One region of the Micromonospora sp. LOL_014 genome, then DNA from elsewhere that is predicted to be linked to it. Evidence: riboswitches for the same ligand, from Rfam matches in the RefSeq annotation. Region 1 holds a riboswitch; the other holds the start of a gene.
The links. Region 1 has a riboswitch for thiamine pyrophosphate ahead of ACFHW1_RS01170 (thiamine phosphate synthase). Riboswitches for the same ligand answer to the same signal wherever they lie in the genome.

Region 1 (4,257 bases):
GTGGTGCCCGGTCGCCACCAGCGCTTCCCGGCCTGCGGTGCCGCCGGCCGAGTTGACGTCGGGCTGCTGGTGCCAGCCGAGCAGCGGCGCGTTGTCCGGGGTGCCGGGCCGGGCCGCCGCCTGCGCCTCGAGCAGCTCGTACTCGGCGATCTCCGGCAGCAGATCGGCGGCGGCGCGCAGCAACTCCAGCACCGCTCCGGCGGTGACGGTGGTGTCGCCGCGCTCCTCGACGGTGGCGCCGACGACCACCTCACCGTCGGCACGGGGCACCAGGTAGACGTGCCGGCCGTCGGCGTACCCCCGGATCACATGCCGGAACCCGACGGCGCCGGCGGGTGCCCGCAGCCGCAGAATCTGGCCTTTCACCGGGCGGACCGGCAGCCCGGTCAGCGCCGCCGATCCACAGCCGGCCGCGACAACGACGACCCGCGCGTCCAGTGCGGAAAGATCGGTGACCGGCTGCGGGACGACGGTCACCCCGGCCCGGTCCAACGCGGTGTCCAACGCCGCGACCAGCCGACGCGGGTCGACCTGGTGGTCGTCGGGCATCAGCGCGCCGCCGCGCACCCTCGGCGCCAACGCCGGTTCGCGCTCGCGCAGCGCCGTGGCGCGCAGCAGCGTGATCGGCAGGTCCAGACTCTGCTGGTACGCCCAGAGGCGATCCGCCTCGCGTCGGTCGTCGCCGGTCAGCGTGACGACCAGTGTGCCGGCGGTGCGGTAACCGATATCCTGGCCGGTGACGGCGGTCAGCTCGGCGGCGAACGCCGGCCAGCGGGCCGCCGATTCGACCAGCAGCCGGGTCAGCTCAGCCTCGCCGAAGTGCGACTCGGCGACCGGGGCGAGCATCCCGGCTGCCACCGAGGACGCCCCGGATCCGGGTGCCGGGTCGTAGAGCACGGTACGCAGCCGACGCTGGGCGCACCGCCAGGCGATGCTCATCCCGATCGGCCCGCCGCCGACCACCGCCACGTCCGCGCCCTCGGCCGACCCGGTCATCGTGTCGCGCCCGTCTGGGCGGCCGGCCGCTGCCGTACCGCAGTCAGCAGGTCAGCGGTGGCCTGCCCCGGGTCGACGGCACCCGCGATCGCGCCGACCACCGCGACTCCATGCGCCCCGGCGGCCAGCAGGTCCGGCACCCGGTCCACAGTGATCCCGGCGATCGCCACCACCGGCACGTCGACCGCAGCGGCGACGGCGGCCAGCCCGGCCGGCCCGATCGGGTCCGGCAGCCCGGACTTGGTGCCGGTGGCGTAGCACGGCCCGACCCCCAGGTACGTCGCCCCGGCGGCGACCGCCGCCCGCCCGGTGGCCGGGTCGCGGGCTGTGGCGCCGAGGATCGCGGCCGGCCCGAGCACCCGGCGGGCGGCGTCGACCGGCAGGTCCGCCGCACCGACGTGCGCACCGGCCGCGCCGGTGGCGAGCGCGACGTGCAGCCGGTCGTTGACCAGGCAGGTCACCTGGTACGCGGCGCATTCGGCGACCGCGCGGACGGTCAGCTCGTACGCCTCCCGGTCGGACATGTCGTCCTCGACGCGGACCTGCACGACCAGGTCGGCGGTGGCGTCGGCGGCGCGGGCGGCGGCGAGCGCCACCCGCAGTACGCCGAGCGGGTCGCGCCCGGGTCGGGTGTCGGTGATCAGATGCAGTCGCCCAAGGGACGGCACGGCAACGCTCCTCCCTGCGCCGGCATTACCCGGATCAGGTTCTACGGTCGGAGGCCGCGTCAGCCTCCCTCTCAGCCCGGTGCACCGGGCTCCCGTGGGTTACTTGCCTGTTACCGTACGACGGTCTCGTCGATCCGCCAAGGGTCAATCCGAGGCAACCTTCGGTCGCTGCCCACCCCGCCGCTGTCCGCCGTGACCAGGCTCACCGCCAGCTGGGCGCCAGCAACGCGGCTGATCTTTCGGCGTGCCGTTTCGGCCTGACATTTTTCGCTGGTACTGGATATGACCTTCCACCTCTTGCAGTCGCGGAGTTACGTTCTGTTTACTTATCGACTTCGATGGGGAAGGTAGTAATGTCGGCGAAGAGCAACCGGGTGACGGCACACACGGTAAGGGCACGAAGGGCAGCAAGGCTCCTGCTGGCGAGGGCTCTCGTGGTCCGCTGGGGTTCATGGTGGACTTGGCCCGAGGTCTACGGGACCTGCTGCGCGGGTGAGGCAGCTCCGGCCCGAGTACCGGGGCCCGTCCGGTCGCGTGGAAGCTGATCCATTGGCTGTGCCGGGCCCTGGTGCTTCCGTGGAGTTAGGGCAGCTGGCCCGGCTGTTCACCGGGGTTGGGCTGGCGGGTGAGTTCCCGCCGGGTGGCTGGTGGAAGGGCGTGGACCTGGTGTGACCTGCCCCGGTGCCCCGTGCTACCGGCCACTGCCTGGGTGAGGTATTTGACCGAGTCGTCGCCGAGATGTGCGGGGATACTGAGGCTGTCGGGGTGAACTTTTCCGGCGGGCTGGACTCTTTGGCGGTGCTGGTGGCGGTGTGCCAACTGGCCCAGGTGCGACGGGTGGTGGCGTTCACCGTCGATCTGGTCGACGACGACGATGCCAGCACCGCCGTGGCGGCGGCGGATCTGGTAGCCGATCTCGGACTGCCGGCAGACCTGGTCGTTGTCGAGCCGGATGGGGCCGGACCGGTGCCTCCATGGTCGCCGCTTGGGCCGAGGTTCGACGCGTTGCCGCGCGTCAACGCCCGGGTGAACGCCGCCGCCGCAACGGCCGGTTGTGGGGTGCTACTTTCCGGCAACGGCGCGGACGAGTTGCTGGCGGCAGGGTCGTTCGCGACAGCGCAGGTCGCTGGCCGGTGGGGTCTGCGGGGTGTCCGCCGGTATCTGGCGGACATGGCCGGCACTGCAGCCGGGCGGCTCGGGGAGGCGGTGGCGGTCGTAGCCCGAGTCCTGCCGGCCAACTGGTCGGCGCGAGGCGTACTGGGCGGCGAACTGGCCCGGGTTGTGTCGCCCGACGGTGTCGCCGTTACTGGCGACCCATCACCGGCAGGACGCACTGAGGTGGGCGGCGGGTTGGGTACGCGACCATGTCGCTGGCCATAGGCAGGCGGGGCGGTCGTGGGCGGAGGCCGACCGAGTCGACACGTTCTGGCCACGCGGGTTCCTACCGGCGGCGGGCGCCGTACCGGAGGGTTCGCCGTTCCTGCATCCGGATCTGGTCACCGCCGGCTTGGCGGCACCGATCGCATCACGCTACGACCCGCGCCCCAGGCACGCCTACCATCGAATCAAGCCTTTGGTGACCGGGCTGTTTCCGGACAACATGCGGGCTGGGCTGCCGACCCGGAAGCGGTACTACGCTACTGCGTTGACCCGGTCGGTCATGGGTCCGCTGGCCGCGCCGGTGTGCGTCGGGGCCGGGCTGCTGGATGCCGCCGCAGTCACGTCATACACAGACCCGGCAACCAGGATGATGGTGACGGCGGTGGAGTCGTGGCTGGCCGGGGCGGCAACGCGCGGGTTCGCGTTCAGTGGGTGAGCCGGTACGACCAGAGCCGGTCAACCTCGGTGAAGCCGGCCCGCTCATACATCGTGTTGGCGGCGGCCCGCGAGCGTTCCGGGTCGTCGGAGGGGGCATCGTCGTCGACGTAGAGAATCACCTGCCGTCCGCCGAGTCCCGCCAGCAGGTCCAGGGCGGACCCGAGAAGGCGGGGCCCCAGCCCTTCGCCCCGGGCGGCCGGTTCCACACCGATCCACCACAGCACCCCGACCCCGTCGACCGGGTCACCGATCGTGGCCTCGGCGACCACCTGGCCGCCACGTTCGACCTCCAGGACACGACGGTCCTCCTCCCGGCGGACTCGGCAAGAGCAGCTCGGCAGGCCGGTGGCGGGCAGGTCGCGGCACATGTACCGCCAAAGATCACTGCCGACGAAACCGCATTCGGTCAGGACGGTGTGGGTGGCCGGGCGGTGCCGCACCGGCAGCGCCTCCAGGCCGAGGCCCAGCGCGGTGGCGAAGGCGAACGCCTCCACGGTCGGGCAATCGGCCAACTCGGTCAGGGCGTGATCGAGCAGCAGTCGCACGACGGCGGGGACCTCGCGGGCGTGCAGCCACAGGATCATCCCGGCACGGTCACGTGGACGGCGGGCGAAGGCGATGACGCCGACCGGCTTGCCTGTGCCGTCAACCAGCGCCTCGGTACGCAGGTCGGACAGCTCTGCCCACCACGCCGAGTCCACCGGTGAGGTTCCGTCAATCGCGGCTTGCAGCATGGCCGGCGTGCAGGCCGGCTGGCCGGGCAACCGGTCGCCGT
Region 2 (4,257 bases), on a different contig from region 1:
GGTCAGCCGCCGGCCCGCTCACAGAATCAACCGCCGGCCGGCTCATAGGGTCAACCGCCGGTCGGCGAGGGCGGCGACGAGGTCGACGTCGTGGGTCACCGTCACGATCCCGTGCCCGGCGTCGCGCAGCTCACCGAGCAGCGTGACCAGTTCGAGCCAGGTACGCCGGTCCTGGCCGAACGTCGGCTCGTCGAGCACCAGCAGGCGGGGCGCGGTGGCCAGGGCGGTCGCCACACTCAGCCGCCGCGCCTCACCACCGGAGAGGGTGTACGGGTTGGCAGCCGCCAACCGGTCCAGCCGCAGCCGCTGCAGCAACTCGTCGACCACCCTGGCGACGGTCGACTCCGCCAGCCCGCAGCGGCGCGGGCCGAGAGCCAGCTCGTCGGCCACCGTGGTGGCGACGAACTGGTGCTCCGGGTTCTGGAACACGTTGCCGATCCGGCGGACCAGCTCCGGTGCCCGCCACCGGTGCGGGGCCGGGCCGACCCGGCCGTCGCCGGTCAACGCGGCGGTGGCCTGGACCGTTCCGTCGGTGGCTGCGACCAGCCCGCCGAGCAGCAGGGCCAGCGTGGTCTTGCCGGCACCGTTGGGCCCCAGCACGGCCAGCGCCTCGCCGGCGCGTAGCGGCACCTCGTCGGCGAGCGGGGCGAGCCGGGGCACCAGCCCGACCCGGTCGGCGATCAGCAGCGGCTCACCGGCCCGGGCAGGGAAACCACCGCGCTGCGGCAGCGGCTGATCGGGCACCCAGACACCGTCGGCGGCCAGTTGCCCGCCGTACCGGTCGAAGACCTCGTCCGGCTCGCCGTCAGCCCGCACCCCGCCCCCGGCGGACAGCACCACCACCCGGTCGACCAGCGGCAGCGCCTGCGCCACCCGGTGCTCGACGATCACCAGTGTGGTGTCCCGGTCCCCGTCGAGCGCCCCGGCGACGGCGTTGCGGACCAGGTCGGCGCCGGCCGGGTCCAGGTTGGCGGTCGGTTCGTCCAGCAGCAGCAGACCCGGCCGCAGGGCGAGCGCCCCGGCCAGGGCCAGTCGCTGCTGCTCGCCGCCGGACAACGCGACCGTCGGCCGGTCCCGGCCGTACCGGAAGCCGACCCGGGCCAGCGCGGCGTCCACCCGCGGCCAGATCTGCTCGGCCGGCACCCCCCGGTTCTCCAGACCGAACGCCACGTCGTCGCCGCTGCGCGCCATCACCAGCTGGGTCTGCGGATCCTGGAAGACAATGCCGACCCGCTCGCGGGCCTTGCGCGGGTCGAGCCCGTCGACGGTGACGGTGCCGGCCTGCTCGCCCGAGTCAGCCGGCAGCACCCCGGCGATCGCCGCCAGCAGCGTGCTCTTGCCGGCCCCCGACGGCCCGAGCAGCAGGACCCGTTCACCGGCGTCAACGCTCAGGTCGACGTCACGGACCGCCCAGGCCCGGCGGCCGGCGTGCCGCCAGCCGAACCCGCGCAGCTCCAGCCGGCTCACGACCCGGCCGGCCCCGGCCGGGTAACACCGTGGCACGGTCGCGGCCGGGTCACACCGTGGTGCGGTCGCGGCCGGCGGGGAACCGGTCGAGCACCCCGGTGCGGGCCAGGGCCCGGGTCAGCGCCACGCTGCCGGCACCGGCCAGCACGATCGCGCTGACCACGGTGACGATGAAGATCGGAATCCGGAAACTGACCAGGTCGTACGGCGCGTAGTAGCGGATCTGGTCGAAGATCGCCGCGCCGAGCCCGGCGGCCGCACCGGCGGCCAGCGCCACCGGCAGCCGGAACGAGCGGTACGCCACCGCCAGGAACACCAGCTCGGCACCGACCCCCTGGGCCAGCCCCTGCACGATCACCACGGCGCCCCACTGGCTGCCCAACGCCGCCGAGACGACCGCGGCGACCAGCTCGCAGAACAGCGCGGCCCCCGGCTTGCGGATCACCAGTGCGCCGAGCACGGCCGGCACCAGCCATACCCCGTACAGCACCGCCTGAGCGGGCGGGAAGAAGGTGAACGCGGCCTCGGTAGCGGCCCAGATCAACCCCCACAGCCAGAAGACCACCCCGAACGCGACGGCGATCACCGAGGCGACCACGATGTCGACGGTCCGCCAGCTGCGGTCGGCGGGCAAAGATTGCTGCGTCATACGTCGCTCCAACTCCCTGCGCTGGCATTACCCAGATCAGGTTCGAGGGTCTGCGGGACTCCCCGCACTCTCAGCGCTGTGTGCGCTCCCCTGTGGGACATCAGGTTGTGCCACCGACGCTAGCACCGGCGGCACCGCACCGACAGTGGGCGCGTCCCGGTGTGGTGGCGGGCACCCCTGCGCGGGTTATCGTGAACTGCCCGCCTTCACACCAGCGAGGGGACCAGCCCGCCGTGACCGCTGCCGATCGCACCGCGACGCGTCGGACGCGCCCAGGCGACGACATCGACTGGGCCGCACCGGCCGACGACGACCTGCCCGGGTCCGGCGGCGGCGCCGGACCGCCCGGCGGCCCGCGTCCGCCCCGACGCCGGCTGTTCGGTGACCGGGTCGGCTCAGTGGAGGTGCTCGCCTTCCTGCTGATCGGGCTGGTGATCTTCCGCGAGCCGTTGGCCAACCTGATCTCCGACCCCCGGCTGCAGACCTGGACCACGGTCTTCGTGTCGGTGATGGTTCAGGCGATGCCGTTCCTGGTCTTCGGGGTGGGGCTCTCTGCGGTGATCGCAGTCTTCGTACCCAGGTCGTTCTGGGCGAAGGCGTTGCCGAAACACCCGGCGCTGGCGGTGCCGGTGGCCAGCGCCGCCGGGGTGGTGCTGCCCGGCTGCGAGTGCGGTTCGGTGCCGATCGCCGGGTCGCTGATCCGTCGGGGCGTCGCGCCGGCTGCCGCGCTGGCCTTCCTGCTCGCCGCTCCGGCGATCAACCCGATCGTGCTGGTGGCCACGGCGGTTGCCTTCCCGAACAACCCCGAGATGGTCGTCGGTCGAGGTGTCGCCAGCCTGCTCGTCGCGGTCGTGATGGGCTGGCTGTGGCTGCGGCTGGGTCGCACCGATTGGATTCGCCTGCCGCGCCGGCCCGACCTGGACGACCTGTCCCGGGCACGGGCGTTCTGGGCGGCGGTCCGGCACGACATCATGCACGCCGGCGGTTTCCTGGTCATCGGCGCGATGGCCGCCGCCAGCATCAACGTGCTGGTGCCGGAGCGCTGGCTGCAGACCCTCGCAGACAACCCGGTGCTGTCCATTCTGGCGCTCGCCGTACTCGCCGTGCTGTTGTCGATCTGCTCGGAGGCGGACGCCTTCGTCGCGGCCTCGCTGTCGCAGTTCTCGCTCACCTCACGGCTGGTCTTCCTGGTCGTCGGCCCGATGGTCGACCTGAAACTTGTCTCGATGCAGGCCGGCACGTTCGGGCGCAGATTCGCGTACCGGTTCGCTCCGGCGACATTCCTGATCGCCATCGTGGTGGCGGTCGCGGTGGGGACGGTGCTGTTGTGAACAAACAGGCTCAAGGCGTGGTGCTGCTGCTCCTCGGCGGCGCGGTGGTACGGGCCAGCGTCACCGACATGTACCTGCGGTACGTCAAGGAGGCGCTGCAACCGTTCCTGATCGCCGCCGGCCTGCTGCTGATCGTCGCAGCGGTCATGACGCTCTGGCACGACCTGCGGCGTCGGTCGACACCGGCCCCTGCCGTCGGCGTACATGCCGGGCACGGCCACGCCGTCGACGACGGGCACGGTTGCTCCGCCGACGACGGCCACGGCCACGCCCATCACGAGCCGAGGGTGGGCTGGCTGCTGATCCTGCCGGTGCTCGGGCTGCTACTGGTCGCCCCGCCGGCGCTGGGTTCGTACGCCGTCGCGCAGGCCGGCACCGCGTTGAGCAGCGAGCAGGCATCGTCGGATTATCCGCCGCTGCCGGACGGCGATCCGGCCGAGATCAGCGTGCTCGACTACGCCTCCCGGGCGATCTTCGACGAGGGCCGGTCGCTGGACGGGCGCGACGTACGGCTCACCGGCTTCGTCACCGACGGCCCGGACGGTGAGCCGATGTTGGCCCGGATCGTGCTCTCCTGCTGTGCCGCCGACGGCCGGCCGATCAAGGTCGGGATGGACGGCAGCGCCCCGACCGGGCTGCCGGCGGACACCTGGATCGCGGTGGTCGGCCGGTACAGCGACCGGATCGGCACCGACCCGGTGAACGGGGCCAGCATCCCCTATCTGGCGGTCGAGTCGTGGCAGCAGATCGACGCCCCCCGGCAGCAGTACGAGTAGAGGTTTCCCGCCGTGGCGTCCGGGGCACGTTGCT

Region 2: it holds a riboswitch for thiamine pyrophosphate, as region 1 does, so the genes downstream of both, ACFHW1_RS07330 (ECF transporter S component) here and ACFHW1_RS01170 (thiamine phosphate synthase) in region 1, are expected to answer to the same signal.

The regions. Positions count from the first base shown of each region.
Region 1 covers NZ_JBHMIP010000001.1:238,264-242,520, reverse strand. Annotated here, with positions in the region: gene thiO (glycine oxidase ThiO) at 1-996, opposite strand, end outside; gene ACFHW1_RS01170 (thiamine phosphate synthase) at 993-1,664, opposite strand; TPP riboswitch at 1,659-1,770, opposite strand; gene ACFHW1_RS01165 (asparagine synthase-related protein) at 2,346-3,044, shown strand; gene ACFHW1_RS01160 (hypothetical protein) at 3,241-3,480, shown strand; gene ACFHW1_RS01155 (GNAT family N-acetyltransferase) at 3,470-4,257, opposite strand, start outside.
Region 2 covers NZ_JBHMIP010000006.1:66,052-70,308, forward strand. Annotated here, with positions in the region: gene ACFHW1_RS07325 (ABC transporter ATP-binding protein) at 43-1,467, opposite strand; gene ACFHW1_RS07330 (ECF transporter S component) at 1,517-2,116, opposite strand; TPP riboswitch at 2,113-2,218, opposite strand; gene ACFHW1_RS07335 (permease) at 2,431-3,447, shown strand; gene ACFHW1_RS07340 (TIGR03943 family putative permease subunit) at 3,444-4,223, shown strand.